2 linked regions of the Immundisolibacter sp. genome follow. The protein of the gene in region 1 interacts with the protein of each later gene in a pairwise test. Links are inferred from orthologs where the notes say so. Each region holds a gene or a part of one and is shown on either strand. Other genes may lie near its edges. The genes, in order: glp and mobA.

The links.
Region 2: the proteins of glp (region 1) and mobA interact in binary tests that used the Escherichia coli proteins (3 or more experiments, as listed by UniProt). The link is inferred for Immundisolibacter sp. from one-to-one orthologs.

The regions. Positions count from the first base shown.
Region 1 is NZ_JACIZD010000002.1:63,185-73,014, forward strand. Bases 3,434-6,368 are described here. They hold glp (gephyrin-like molybdotransferase Glp), read left to right. Parts: upstream 3,434-4,238; coding sequence 4,239-5,498; downstream 5,499-6,368. Other genes in these bases: H5U26_RS04215 (arylamine N-acetyltransferase), read right to left, coding at 3,434-4,151; dtd (D-aminoacyl-tRNA deacylase), read right to left, coding at 5,742-6,179; typA (translational GTPase TypA), read right to left, coding at 6,182-6,368. Also shown: H5U26_RS04200 (class I SAM-dependent methyltransferase), read right to left, coding at 79-843; H5U26_RS04205 (glycosyltransferase), read right to left, coding at 859-2,070; mtnA (S-methyl-5-thioribose-1-phosphate isomerase), read right to left, coding at 2,302-3,342; more of H5U26_RS04215, read right to left, coding at 3,339-3,433; more of typA, read right to left, coding at 6,369-8,017; H5U26_RS04235 (phosphoketolase family protein), read right to left, coding at 8,166-9,830. UniProt on the Escherichia coli protein: Catalyzes the insertion of molybdate into adenylated molybdopterin with the concomitant release of AMP.
Region 2 is NZ_JACIZD010000001.1:315,026-320,145, forward strand. What follows is about bases 36-2,989. They hold mobA (molybdenum cofactor guanylyltransferase MobA), read left to right. Parts: upstream 36-1,171; coding sequence 1,172-1,807; downstream 1,808-2,989. Other genes in these bases: H5U26_RS01515 (cation diffusion facilitator family transporter), read right to left, coding at 36-857; H5U26_RS01520 (sulfurtransferase TusA family protein), read right to left, coding at 832-1,083; pyk (pyruvate kinase), read left to right, coding at 1,804-2,989. In the rest of the region: more of H5U26_RS01515, read right to left, coding at 1-35; more of pyk, read left to right, coding at 2,990-3,231; aroQ (type II 3-dehydroquinate dehydratase), read left to right, coding at 3,436-3,882; accB (acetyl-CoA carboxylase biotin carboxyl carrier protein), read left to right, coding at 3,899-4,330; accC (acetyl-CoA carboxylase biotin carboxylase subunit), read left to right, coding at 4,343-5,120. UniProt on the Escherichia coli protein: Transfers a GMP moiety from GTP to Mo-molybdopterin (Mo-MPT) cofactor (Moco or molybdenum cofactor) to form Mo-molybdopterin guanine dinucleotide (Mo-MGD) cofactor.

The sequences.
Region 1 (9,830 bases):
GGGTGGACGGCGGGGAGGAGGCCGCGCGTCACCGGATACGGCGCACTGCGCGGCGCTTATTGCGTACGTGGGCTGGAGTCAGGACCCGGTGATGGGGGGCTCCGAAGCGGCCGGCATCACCGTGAAGATCAACGTGGGAAACGCCCGCCGCAGCGTGACGTAGAGACTCTCCGGCAGCCACTTGAACACGGCGCGGTACGCCAGGGCGCGCGGGCGTTCGAGCTCGAAGGTCAGGCGCAGCGCCCGGCCGTGTTGTTGGGCAAAGCCGAAGCCGGTCTCGCGCAGCAGGGCTTCGACCTGCGGGACGTTAAGGGGGCGGCAGTCGTAGTGGCTGCCGCGCTTGCGCTGGCGCAGGCGCAGGTAGGGCGTGCGCCAGGCGTGCGGCAGCCAGCTCAGGAAGGCCAGCCGATAGTGCGGCTCCACGATCTGCCAGCGGTTGGGCACGGCCAGGTAGCCGACACCGTCAGGGCGAAGTACGCGGCGCAATTCGGCCAGATGCCGGCGCTGCGCGCTCGAATCGCCAACGTGTTCGATGACGTGATTGCTGATGACGACATCGAAGTGGCCATCGGGAAACGGCAGCTGAACGTCGTCGACGCGGGTGAAGCGGTAGCCGTCGTGAATCTGTCGGCTGTCGGTGACATCCACCGCGTCGACCTCGCAGCGCAGGCTGGGGTGCGTGCCGAAGTAGTGCGCGATTCCGCCGGAGCCCGTGCCGACTTCCAGCAGGCGCAGCGGCCGGCCGGTCGGCGTCAGGCCAAGCAGAGCTTCGATCTTGCGCGCCTTGGCGTTGCGGCTTGTCAGGTCGAGCGCGGCGTGGCCCTGTCTTTCCATGAGGTCCATTCGAGCCTCCGAAACTTAAGCTGATCGCCCGATCAAGCGCTGCAGCAGCGCGGCGTAGCGACTGGCTATCGAAACCCAATCGAAATGCTCCACCACCCGCGCACGGGCCGCCATGGCCCGCCGCGTGGCAGCGGCCGGGTCGTCCAGCACCGTCGCGATGGCATCCGCCAGCGCCGCCGGGTCGGCGGGCGGCACCAGCAGGGCTGTTTCGCCGTCGATGGCAATGTCGCCGATGGCCGGCAGGCGCGAGGCGACTACCGGGCACTCGCAGCCCATGGCCTCGACGATGACCAGACCGAAACCTTCCTGATCGCCACCGGCGGCGACTACCGACGGCACGACCGCCACGCTGGCCCGGCGATACAGATCGGCCAGGCGGGTGTGGTCCACCGCGCCGATGAAATCGACCGCCGAGGCGATGCCCAGGCGCTGTGCCTGAGCGCGAAGACCTTCCAGCTCCGGACCGTTGCCGGCGATGCGCAGCGCCACATCCCGCCCCTGCCCTCGCAGGCGCGCGATGGCGTCGATCAGGTAGCTGACGCCTTTTTTTTCCACCAGCCGGCCGGCGAACAGGACCGTGTTTGGCTCTCGCCCGACCGTGGGGCAGGGCGTGAAGCACCCAAGCAGATCGGTGCCCATCGGAATGATGTCGACCGCCTGCCCCGGCCGCAGGCGCTGCACCTCGTCCCGCATGGCGGCGCTGACCACCGTCACACCCGTGCAACGCGCCAGGATGCCGCGCTTGATCCAGCCTAGCAGCCGGCCGCGCAGGCCGAACAGGTCGCCGCCGTGGCTGGTGCACAGCAAGGCGCAGTTTTTCGGGACGCCGGCCAGGATCGCGACCAGCGCCTGTGGGATCAGCCAATGGGCGTGGATGGCATCGAAACGCTCGCGGCGCAGCAGACGACGCAAGGCCCACCACTGCCCTGCCAGCAGGCACGGCACCAGCAGCAGGCGCCAGCGCCGCTGGCGCAGGCGGGCCAGGATGCCGCCGTCGTAGGCCAGTTGCTGCAGGGCCTCGGGGGCATAGCGAAACCGCTGCACCGCAAGCCCGGCCAGGGTTTCTTCGCGGCGTGCGCCGGCCGCGTGGGGCGCCAGGACGTGGACGTCGAACGTTTCCGCAAGCCGGCGCGACAGCTCGAACACGAACGGCGGCTCGTGATCGCCCGCCCAGCGCGGAAAGGTGGAGGTCAGCACCAGCAGACGCGGGCGGTGGATGTCACTCAAGGCTTGTGCCACGCACCCGGCCCATCGGTTCCGGATTTGTCAAATCGCCCGAGCCGATGCGCCGACGGCTGGCGCTGGATATCCGTCGCCCCGAGGAGCGTAGCGAGGTGGGGGCCTTGCCTTTCACGGCACCGTGCCGGAGGACAAAGGCAAGGTTGCCGCGGCCGGCTTTGCCGGCCTCGCAACGACGAGGGCGAGAGCAGGTATGGAAGATCAAAACGGCGACTGGCTTCAACGCGCCGCCGCCGCCAGAAACGCCGCGATCCGCTCCGCGTCCGGTCGTTCGATGACGCCGTGCTCGCAGACGATGGCGTCGATCAGATCGGCCGGTGTTACGTCGAACACCGGGTTCCAGGCGGCGAAGCCGGCCGGCGCGATCGGCTGGCCGGCCAGGCAGGTCAGCTCCTGCGCCGGGCGTTCCTCGACCTCGATCACATCGCCGGTCGGCGTGGCCGGATCGAAGGTCGACAGTGGCGCCACCACCATCACCCGCGCGCCGTGGGCACGGGCCGCCAGTGCCGCGGTGTAGGTGCCGATCTTGTTGGCGGTGTCACCGTTGGCGGCGATGCGGTCGGCGCCGACGATCAGCCAGGCCGGACGCAGGCGGGCGAACAGCCAGGCCGCCGCGCCGTCCGCCACCAGCCGCGCCGGGATGCCGTCCTGTTGCAGCTCCCAGGCGGTCAGGCGCGCGCCCTGCAACCACGGCCGGGTTTCGTCGACGAACACTTCGCGGATGCGGCCCTGCGCGTGGGCGGTGCGGATCACGCCCAGCGCCGTGCCGTGGCCGCCGGTGGCCAGTGCGCCGGTGTTGCAGTGCGTCAGCACCCGGCTGCCCGGTTCGATCAGCGCCGCGCCGTATGCCGCCATGGCGTGATTGGCGGCGATGTCCTGATCGTGGATGGCGCGCGCGGCGGCCAGGAGCGCCGGTTCGGGATCACCGAGCAGGTCCGCAAGGCAGCCGGCCATGCGCTGCACCGCCCAGGCCAGGTTCACCGCCGTCGGTCGCGCCGCGGCGAGAGGGTCCAGATCGGCCGCGATGGCCTCCCGCCAGCCGGCGCCGTGGCCGGCATAGGCGGCCCGCGCCGCCAGCACCACGCCGTAGGCGGCGGCGATGCCGATGGCCGGCGCGCCGCGCACCACCATGTCCCGGATGGCGTCCGCCACCTCGGCGGCGCTCGCGCAGCGCAGCCAGACCTGACGCGCCGGCAACAGCCGCTGGTCCAGCAGTTCGAGTGCCCCGCCTTGCCAGCGCAGGGCACACACGCCGCTCATGCCAGGCCCCGCGCGGCGAGTGTGTCGATCAGCTCGGCAACATCCGCCGCCGGCAGGCCGATGTCGTCCACCAGCAGCGCGGCCAGCGACGCCGGATCGTCCACGCGCCGGGCGCCGACCTGCGCGCCGCGGTCCTCGGTCAGTTCGTTGCCGATCAGGATCAGGCGCCGCTCCGGCGCCAGTCGGTGCGCAATCAGCCCCTGCACGAAGCGTGACTCCGGATGGGTGGACACGTAATAGCTCGACATCTCGTAATCGGCCAGCGCCTGTTCCTGCAGGGTGAACTGGTACAGCTCGGCCCAGTCACCCTCGCCGATCTGCAGGCGCCACAAGCCGTCCTGCTCCACCAGCCGGTACTGCCACAGGTACTGTGCCTGCGCCGCTCCGGGCGCGAACGCCAGCGGTCGCAGCGGGCCGGCGGCGCCGAAGCCGACATCGGCCAGCCAGGCGGCGGCGTCCGTCTCCACCCGCAGCAGCATGTGCGTGCGCGGCAGCACGCGCTGGGTGCGATAGGTGACGCGGGCCGCCAGGCGCCGCACGCGAAAGCCGATCTGCTCCAGCACCGCCGCGAACAGCAGGTTCTGCTCGAAGCAATAGCCGCCACGGCGCGCCGTGACCAGCTTGTCGAACAGGCTGGGCAGGTCCAGCCGGATGCCGCGTCCGAGCAGCACGTCCAGGTTCTCGAACGGAATGTGGCGCACGTGCGCCAGGTGCAGGTCGGCCAGCACCTGCGGCGTCGGCTGCAGCGCGCCGCGGTAGTCGATGCGTTGCAGGTAGCGGTCAAGATCGAGCGGACTTGCGGCGGTCACGGCGGGCGCTCCGGTGCGACTCAATACAATGGGCAGGGCGCCCGTGTGCCGGGCGGCCGCCATCTTAACAAGCCAGGAATCTGCACCATGGACAGCCCCGACCCGCCGGATTGCACGCCCGCCAGCCTGGGCTTCGAGGCTGCGCTGGCGCAGGTGCTGGACACGCTCGCGCCGCTGCCGGGCAACGAGGAAGTGCCGCTCGATCGGGCCCTGGGCCGCGTGTTGGCCGAGCCGCTGCGCGCCGGCATGGACCTGCAACCGTGGCCGAACTCGGCCATGGACGGTTACGCCTTCGCGGCGGCCGACCTGGATCTGGCCCGCGGCGACGGCCTGGTGATGGTCGGCACCTCGCTGGCCGGGCATCCGTTCAGCGGCACGCTCGCCGGCGGGCAGTGCGTGCGCATCCTGACCGGCGCCATCCTGCCGGCCGGCGCCGACACCGTGGTGATGCAGGAACAGGTGTTGATCGACGGTCCGCGCGTGCGCCTGACAGCCGCGGTGCGTCCGGGCGCCAACGTGCGCGCGCCGGGCGAGGACGTGCGCGCCGGGCAGATCGTGCTGCCGGCCGGCTGCCGCCTGGGCCCGCCGCAGATCGCGCTCGCCGCCGCGCTCGGCCAGGGGCACCTGACAGTCACCCGTCGGCCGCGGGTCGCACTGTTCACCAGCGGTGATGAGCTGACGCCGGTCGGACAGCCGCTCGCCGCCGGCGCCATTTACGACAGCAACCGCCACCTGCTGCGCGCCATGCTGGAAGAAATGGGCGTGTCGGTGATCGATCTTGGCATCGTCGCCGACGACCCGGACGCCGTGCGGGCGGCCTTTGCCGCCGCCCGCGCGCAGGCCGACGTGGTGATCAGTTCCGGCGGCGTATCGGTGGGCGATGCCGACTACGTGCGGGACGTGTTCAGCGAGTTCGGCGACATCCACTTCTGGCGCATCGACATGAGACCGGGCCGGCCGCTGGCCTTCGGGCGCCTGGGCGAGACCTGGTTTTTCGGCCTGCCGGGCAATCCGGTGTCGACCGCCGTCACCTTTCTGCAATTCGTGCGGCCGGCGCTGCGCCGGCTGGAGGGAGAGCCGGCCAGTGCGCCGCTGCGGCTGGAACTGCCGCTGCTCGAACCGGTGCACAAGGCGTCCGGGCGGCTGGATTTCCAGCGCGGCGTGCTGGCTCGCGATGCCGCCGGGCGCCTTGGTGTGCGCAGCGCAGGCCATCAGGGCTCGCACGTCATGAGCAGTCTGGCTGCCGCCGACTGCCTGATGGTGCTGCCGGCGGCGACCGGCGACCTGCCGGCCGGCAGTCTGGTGCAGGTGGAATTGCTGCCCTGGCGGGCCACGCCGCAGCCCTGATCCGTGGGAGATTCCATATTCCCGTTTGTGGAAGCGACGCCCCTGTGGGAGCGGCGCGCCGCCGCGAATCCTCGAAGCAAGCATTCGGCGCAAGCATTCGGCCCGGGGGCGGGCCTCCCACACTCGAGCACTGCCGTGGAAGCGACGCCCCTGCGGGAGCGGCGCCCCGCCGCGAATCTTCAGCTCACCCATTCGGTCCGAGGGCGGGCCTCCCACACCAGAGAATCGCGGTCCTGATCGCGCTCACACCCGCAGCAGAAACGTCACCGGCCCGTCATTGGTGAGGCTGACCTGCATGTGGGCGCCGAACTGACCGGTAGCGACCAAGGCGTGGCTGGTGCGCGCCGCGTCGACCAGGCAATCGAACATCGCCCTGGCGTGCGCCGGCTCGGCGGCGGACGTGAAGCTCGGCCGTCGGCCGCGGTCGGTATCGGCGGCCAGGGTGAACTGGGGCACCAGCAGCAGGCCGCCGCGGGTGTCGGCAAGGCTCAGGTTCATGCGCCCATCGGCATCGTCGAACACGCGGTAGCCGAGTATCCGCTCGGCCATGCGCTGCGCCTGCGCCGGGGCGTCGCCCGGCTGCACGCCGACCAGCACCAGCAGGCCCGGCCCGATCTGGCCGACGGTAGCGCCGGCGACGCTGACGCGGGCCTCGGTGACCCGCTGCAGCAGCGCCAGCATGCTCAGTCGGCGGCGCGGCTGTGGCGGCGGCGGTCGGATTCGAGCAGGTAGCGCTTGCGCACGCGCAGGAAGTGCGGCGTGACTTCCACCAGCTCGTCGTTCTCGATGAACTCGAGTGCCTGTTCCAGCGACAGGCGCGTGTGCGGCGTCAGCACGATGTTCTCGTCGCTGCCGGAGGCGCGCATGTTGGTCAGCTGCTTGGCCTTGAGCGGGTTCACGGTCAGGTCGTTGCCGCGGCTGTGCAGGCCGATCACCTGTCCCTCGTAGACCTCGTCGCCCGGGCCGACCATCAGCCGCCCGCGCTCCTGCAGGTTGAACAGTGCGAAGCCGACCGCCTTGCCGGTGCCGTTGCTGATCAGCACGCCGTTCTTGCGCGTTGCCACGTCGCCGCTGGCGACCGGCGCGTAGGCGTCGAACACATGGTGCATGAGGCCGGTGCCGGCACTGGCCGACAGAAAGTCGGTGCGCAGGCCGATCAGGCCGCGGGTCGGGATGCGGTAGTCCAGGCGCACCCGGCCGCGGCCGTCCGGCACCATGTTGGTCAGCTCGCCGCGGCGGGCGCCGATCAGCTCCATGATGTTGCCCTGGTAGGCGGAATCCACATCGATGGTGAGCTGTTCGTAAGGCTCGCAGGCCACGCCGTCGATTTCCTTGACGATCACCTGCGGGCGTGACACGGCCAGCTCGTAACCCTCGCGGCGCATGGTCTCGATCAGGATCGACAGGTGCAGTTCGCCGCGGCCGGACACGCGGAACACGTCCGGATCCTCGCCGTCCTGCACCCGCAGCGCGATGTTGGTCAGCAGCTCCCGGTACAGGCGCTCGCGCAGCTGGCGGGAGGTCAGGAACTGCCCGTCGCGGCCGGCAAACGGCGACTTGTTGACCTCGAAGTTCATGGTGATGGTGGGTTCGTCCACCGTCAGCGCCGGCATGGCTTCCGGGCGTTCCGGGTCGCACAGGGTGTCCGAGATGGCCAGGCCCTCGACGCCGGTGACGGCGATGATGTCGCCGGCCGAGGCCTGCTCGACCTCGTAGCGCTCCAGACCGCGAAAGGCCAGCACCTGCAGCGCCCGGCCACGGCGCTGTGTGCCGCCGGCGCCGACCACCATCACCGACTGGCCGCGCCTGAGCGTGCCGCGCCGGATGCGGCCGATGCCGATCACGCCCACGTAGCTCGAATAGCCCAGCGCGCTGATCTGCATCTGCAGCGGGCCGTCGACTTCCACCTGCGGCGGCGGCACCTTGTCCACGATGGTCTGGAACAGCGGCGTCATGTCGCCTTCGCGCACGCTGTCGTCGAGCCCTGCGTAGCCCATCAGGGCCGAGGTGTAGACCACCGGGAAATCGAGCTGCTCATCGCTGGCACCGAGCCGGTCGAACAGGTCGAAGGTCTGGTTCAGCACCCAGTCCGGGCGCGCACCAGGGCGGTCCACCTTGTTGATGATGACGATCGGGTGCAGGCCAGCCGCGAAGGCCTTTTCGGTCACGAAGCGCGTTTGCGGCATGGGCCCGTCGACGGCGTCCACCAGCAACAATACCGAGTCGACCATCGACAGGATGCGCTCCACCTCGCCGCCGAAGTCGGCATGGCCGGGGGTGTCCACGATGTTGATGCGGTAAGGCGTGTCGCCGCCCGGCGGGGTCCAGTCCACGGCCGTGTTCTTGGCGGTGATGGTGATGCCCCGCTCGCGCTCCAGGTCGTTGCTATCCATGACCAGGTTGCCGTGGTCCTCGTGGGCGGCGAAGGTGCCGGACTGGCGCAGCAGCTGGTCGACCAGCGTGGTCTTGCCATGATCGACGTGGGCGATGATGGCGATATTGCGGATATGGGTGGACATGAAAGGCCGGCAGGCGGGAGCGAGGGGGCGGCGATTATAGCCGCCCGGCCGTGACCGGCCGGCTTCAGGCCCCGGTCAGGCCAAGAAGGCGCGGCTTCGCGGCGCGATGATCGCCCGGCGGAGCCGGGCTCTTACAGTTTCCCGAGGCTCATCCGGGCCACTTCCAGTCCCGAATCTCCGGCATGTCCTGGCCGTGTTTGTTGATGTACTGCCGGTGCTCGATCAGCTTGTCCTTGAGCTGCTGCTTCAGGTAAAGGCCCCGCTCGCCGGTCTGCGGCAGGCGGTCGATGGCGTCCATCGCCAGGTGGAAGCGGTCCAGATCGTTCAGGACGGTCATGTCGAAGGGCGTGGTGATGGTGCCCTCCTCCTTGTAGCCACGGACATGAAGGTTGGCGTGGTTGGTGCGGCGGTAGGTCAGCCGGTGGATCAGCCACGGGTAGGCGTGATAGGCGAAGATCACCGGTTTGTCGCGGGTGAACAGCTCGTCGAAATCCCTGTCGCTGAGGCCATGCGGGTGTTCGCTGGGCGGCTGCAGCTTCATCAGGTCGACGACGTTGACGACGCGGATTTTCAGCTCCGGCAGGTGCTCGCGCAGGATCGAAACCGCCGCCAGCGTCTCCAGCGTGGGCACGTCGCCGCAACAGGCCATGACCAGGTCCGGCGCGACCGCCTGGTCGTTGCTGGCCCACTGCCAGATGCCGATGCCCTGCGTGCAGTGCTTGACCGCGGCATCCATCGTCAGCCATTGCGGCGCCGGGTGTTTGCCGGCAACCACCACGTTGACGTAGTGCCGGCTGCGCAGGCAGTGGTCCATCACCGACAGCAGGCAGTTGGCATCGGGCGGAAAGTAGACCCGCACCACCTCGGCTTTCTTGTTGACCACGAGGTCGATGAAGCCCGGATCCTGGTGCGTGAAGCCGTTGTGATCCTGGCGCCAGACGTGCGAGGCCAGCAGGTAGTTCAGCGATGCGATCGGGCGCCGCCACGGCAGGTGCGCGGTCACCGTCAGCCACTTGGCGTGCTGGTTGAACATCGAATCCACGATGTGGATGAAGGCCTCGTAGCAGTTGAACAGGCCGTGCCGGCCGGTGAGCAGATAGCCCTCCAGCCAGCCCTGGCACTGGTGTTCGCTCAGCACCTCCATCACGCGGCCGGTGGGCGCGAGAAATTCGTCGCTGGACTCGGTCGCGCCGTTCCACTGGCGCTCGGTCGCCTCGAACAGGGCGCCCAGGCCGTTCGAGATCGTCTCGTCGGGGCCGAAGACGCGGAAATTGCGCTGGGCGTCGTTGAGCCGCACCACATCGCGCAGGAAGGGTCCCAGCACGCGCGTGTCGCCGATGCCGCGCACGCCCGGCGCCGGAACCTCCGCCGCGTAGTCACGAAAATCCGGCATGCGCAGGTCGCGCAGCAGCATGCCGCCGTTGGCGTGGGGATTGGCACCCATGCGCCGGGGGCCGGTGGGCGCCAGTTCGGCCAGCTCTGGCTGCAGGCGCCCCTGCTCATCGAACAGTTCCTCGGGGCGGTAGCTGCGCAGCCATTGCTCGAGCAGCACCAGGTCCTGCGGATGGGCATTTGGGTGCAGCGGCACCTGGTGGGAACGGAACGAGCCCTCGTTCGGGGCGCCATCGACCATCCTGGGGCCGGTCCAGCCCTTGGGCGAGGCCAGCACGATCATCGGCCAGCGCGGACGGATGCGATGGCCGTGCTGGCGGGCGTCCTGCCGGATGTTCCTGATCTGCTCCACGGCCGTGTCCAGCGCCGCGGCCATCGCCTGGTGCATCGCTTCGGGTTCGTGGCCCTCGACGAAGTACGG
Region 2 (5,120 bases), on another replicon or contig:
TCATCCAGGTCCGCGATCAGCCGCTCGCGGATGTGCTCGGCAATGCGATGCCCTTCCGACACGCTGATGTGCGGATTGACCTGCACGTGCACGTCCACCAGCGCGTCCGGCCCGGCCTGGCGGGTGCGCAGCAGGTGCAGATCCTGCACGCCCTCGATGCCGCGGATGGCCTTGCGAATCACCGCCACCCGCTCGCGCGACAGGGCGGTGTCGGACAGCTCCGCCACGGATTGCCAGAGCAACTCCCAGCCAACGCGGGCGATCAGCACCGACACGCCGATGGCGGCCACCGGGTCCAGATACGGCACGCCCAGCAGGCTGCCGCCCACGCCCAGCAGCACCACCAGCGAGGAGATCGAGTCCGTGCGCTGGTGCCAGGCATTGGCCTCCAGCATGCGCGAGCGCGTTTCCCGCCCGACGCGCAGGGTGTAGCGATAGATCCATTCCTTCAGACCGATGGCGATCACGGCCACCAGCAGTGCCACCGGCTCGGGCGCCAACAGCGGCTCGCCGCTTAGCAGGCGCTGGGCGGCACGCAGGCTGATGCCGGCGGCGGTTGCCAGCAGCACCGCACCCAGAAACACCGACACCAGCGTCTCGATGCGGCCATGGCCGTACGGGTGCTTGCTGTCCGGGGCGCGCGAGCCCTGGCGCGCGCCGTACAGCACCGCCATGTCGCTGAACAGGTCCGAAGTCGAATCGATGGCGTCGGCGATCAGCGCCTGCGAGTGGGCGAAGATGCCACCGGCAAACTTGATCACGGCCAGGAACAGGTTGATGCCGGCCGCGATCAGCGTCACCCGCCGCCCGGCCTGGTAACGGCTGCCGCCTTCAGGCTGGGCGCTGGTCGCCGGCATCGCCGCCCACCTCCAGGATGATGGTCACCACGCCGTCGCGCTCGAAACTGTCGATGTGGCGGTGGCCGTTGATGCGGCACCAGGCGGGAATATCCGCCAGCACGCCGTGGTCGGTGCACCGCACTTCCAGCACGTCACCCGGGGCCAGTTCGCGAATCTTCGCCTGCGTGCGCAGCACCGGCAACGGGCACAGGAGGTAGCGGGCGTCGAGGGTATGATGGGCCATGGTCGTGGAGGGCCGTGACGGCGCAACGGTGCGCCTGCCGCCTCCCCGCAGCGCGCGAAGACAGCGCGAAAGGATAGCGCGTCGGCTCATGCCCGGTCACCTTGCAGCCAGCCCCGAGTCAAAGCTGTCGACGACTGCCGTCACCGGCCTGATCCTGGCCGGCGGAGGCGGCAGGCGCCTGGGCGGCATCGACAAGGGCCTGCTCGAACTCGACGGCGAACCGCTGGTGCAGCACGTGGCGCAGCGCCTCGTGGGCCAGGTCGGCACGCTGCTGCTGAGCGCCAACCGCAATCTGGACCGCTACCGCGCACTCGGCTTCGCGCCACTTACCGACGATCCGTACCGCGACGCCGGCCCGCTGGCCGGCCTGCGGGCCGGACTTATGGCCTGTGCCACGCCCTGGCTGCTGGCGGTGCCCTGCGACATGCCGTTTCTGCCGGTCGATCTGGGCCAGCGCCTGCTGCAGGCCGCGCCAGCCGACGACCCGCGTGCCAGGGTGCCCTGGGACGGCCAGCGCCACCACTACGCCTGCCTGCTGCTGCCGCGCACCGCGCTGGCGCAGGTGGAAACCGCACTTGATTCCGGCCGGCGCAGCGTGCGCGAACTGCTGCACGCAATCGGCTGGATCGGCGTGGATTTTGCTGCATCGGACCCACAGGCCTTCTGCAACATCAATGCGCCGGCCGATCTCGCCGCCCTCGAATGCCCCGCGGAGTCCCCATGACTGTCCAGCGCCAGACCCGCATCGTCGCCACCCTCGGTCCGGCCACCGACCCGCCGGGCGTGCTCGCGCAGATGCTGCGCGCCGGCCTGAACGTGGCGCGCATCAATTTCTCGCACGGCCAGCGCGCCGACCATGAGCGACGCATCGCCGCCCTGCGCGCGGCGGCCCAGGAAGTCGGCTGCGACGTGGCCGTGCTGGCCGACCTGGCCGGTCCGAAGGTGCGCGTGCGCGGCTTCCGGGACGGGCCGATAAACCTGGTTGCCGGCGCGCACTTCTGCATCGACGCCTCGCTCGGCGAGCAGGACGGCGACATCAACGCCGTGGGCACCGACTATGCCGAGCTGGCACAGGACGTCGCGCCCGGCGACCGCCTGCTGCTCAACGACGGCCTGATCCAGCTGCGCGTGCTTGCTGTGCAGGGCGAGGCCGTGCACTGCGAGGTCGAGGCCGGCGGCGTGCTCTCCAACCACAAGGGCATCAACAAGCAGGGCGGTGGCCTGTCGGCCGGCGCGCTGACCGCCAAGGACCGCGAGGACATCCCCATCGCCGCGGCGCTTGAAGTCGATTATCTGGCCGTCTCTTTCGTGCGCCGGGCACTGGACATCGAGCTGACGCGCGAGTTGCTGCGCGGCGCCGGCGGCCACGGCCGCATCGTGGCCAAGATCGAGCGCAGCGAGGCGGTGGCGGCGCTCGAAAGCATCGTCGAGGCGGCCGACGCGGTGATGGTGGCGCGCGGCGACCTGGGGGTGGAGATCGGCGACGCCGAGCTGCCCGGCGTGCAGAAACGCATCATCGCCGTGGCGCGCGAGCTGAACCGGCCCTGCATCACCGCCACGCAGATGATGGAGTCGATGATCGAAAACCCGGTGCCGACCCGCGCCGAGGTGCTGGACGTGGCCAACGCCGTGATGGATGGCACCGACGCCGTGATGCTGTCGGCCGAGACCTCGGTCGGCGCCTACCCGGTGCGGGTGATCGAAACCGTGGCACGGATTTGCCTGGGCGCCGAGCGCTACCCGGTCACCGAGCGCTCAGCGGCGCAGTTCGAGAGCCACTTCGCGCGTACCGACGAGGCCATCGCCATGGCTGCCATGTACGTGGCACGCAATGGCCGCATCAGCGCCGCCGTGGCGCTCACCGATTCCGGCCATACCGCACTGCTGCTGTCGCGCCTGCTGCATGGCATCCCGATTTTTGCGATGACCGAACACGCCCGCACGCGCCGCCGACTGGCCCTGATGCGTGGCGTGACGGCAGTCAATTTCGACCGTGGCGCGCGTCCCTACGAGCGGGTGGCACAGGACGCGCTGGAACTGTTGAAAGCCCGCGGCCTGCTCAGTACCGGCATGCGCGTGCTGATCACCAAGGGCGATCAGCCCGGCTCCGGGCGTTCCAATACCTTGCTGTTGATGGACGTGGGCTGAGCGGGCAACGCCGCCCTGGCGCGAGCGACGGGCGCGCCCACACCTGAAGGCATCGAGGGCGCCGGCTCCAGGCACCGCGCAAGACAAGGAGCCACCATCGATCGCCGCAAAGCTTGCGCCCGGTTTCGCACCTGTTCGCCGCCGATGTGGACAATTCGCGGCCGATGGCCAAGAATCCGCGGCCCACGCCCACCGGCAGCCCGCATGGCCAAGATCCTGTTATTGCACGGCCCGAACCTGAACCTGCTCGGATGCCGCGAACCGGCCATTTATGGCCACGACACACTGTCCGACATCGACGCCCGGGCGACGGCGCAGGTCACCGCAGCCGGCCACGAGCTGCTTTGCCGGCAGAGCAACGCCGAACACCAGCTGATCGACTGGGTGCAGGCGGCGCCCGGCGAGGGTGTGGCGATCATCGTCATCAACCCCGGCGGCTACACGCACACCAGCGTCGCCCTGCGCGACGCGCTGGCGGCGGTGGCGCTGCCGTTCATCGAAGTTCACCTGTCGAACGTGGCGGCGCGCGAGCCGTTTCGCCGGCACTCGTATTTTTCCGACCTGGCGCTGGGCACCATCAGCGGTCTTGGCGCGCTCGGCTACGAGCTGGCGCTGACCGCAGCGCTGCGCCGGCTTGGCAACCCAAACTGACAACCCAAGGATCCCGATGGACATCCGCAAGATCAAGAAGCTCATGGAGCTGGTGGAACAATCCGGCATCAACGAGCTCGAGGTGCGCGAGGGCGAGGAGTCGATCCGCCTGAGCAAGGCGCCCGCCGGCGTGATGATGACGCCCGTGGCCGCGCCAGCGGCCGCGCCCGCCGTGGTGCCAGCAGCTGTTGCCGCGGCGCCGGCCCAGCCGGCCGGGTACACACAGACCGCCCCGATGGTCGGCACCTTCTACCGGGCACCGTCCCCGGACAGTCCGCCGTTCGTCGAGGTCGGCAAGCAGGTGGCGGCCGGGGACGTGATCTGCATCATCGAGGCCATGAAACTGATGAACCAGATCGAGGCCGACAAGGCCGGCGTGGTGGCCGCCATCCTGGTCGAGGACGGCCAGCCGGTGGAATTCGGCCAGCCGCTCGTCGTCATCGCCTGACGGGCGCGCGCCATGTTCTCCAAAGTGGTGATCGCCAACCGCGGCGAGATTGCGCTGCGCGTGCTGCGCGCCTGCCGGGAGCTGGGCATCGGCACGGTGGCGGTGCACTCCACCGCCGACCGCGAACTGATCCACGTGCGCCTGGCGGACGAATCCGTGTGCATCGGACCGCCGGAGCCGAGCAAGAGCTACCTGAACATCCCGGCCATCATCGCCGCCGCCGAAGTCACGGACGCCGAGGCCATCCACCCCGGCTACGGGTTCCTGTCCGAGAACGCGCAGTTCGCCGAAAGCGTCGAGCAGAGCGGTTTCGTGTTCATCGGCCCGCGGCCGGACACCATCCGCCAGATGGGCGACAAGCTCGCCGCCATTGCCCTGATGAAGGAACTGGGCGTGCCGACGGTGCCCGGCTCGGGCGGGCCGCTGGGCGATGACGAGGCCGAAAACCTGCGCATCGCCGCCGACATCGGCTACCCGGTGCTGATCAAGGCGGCCGGCGGCGGCGGCGGGCGCGGCATGCGCGTGGTGCATACGGAGGCTGCCCTGAACGGCGCCATCGCCACCACCGGCCGCGAGGCCGGTGCGGCCTTCGGCAACCCCGTCGTGTACATGGAAAAGTACCTGACCCAGCCGCGGCACATCGAGTTCCAGGTGCTCGGCGACGGCGAGGGCGCGGCCATTCACCTTGGCGAGCGCGACTGCTCCGTCCAGCGCCGCCACCAGAAGGTGATCGAGGAAGCGCCCGCGCCGGGCATCACCCAGGAGCAGCGCCTGCGCATGGGCGAGCTGT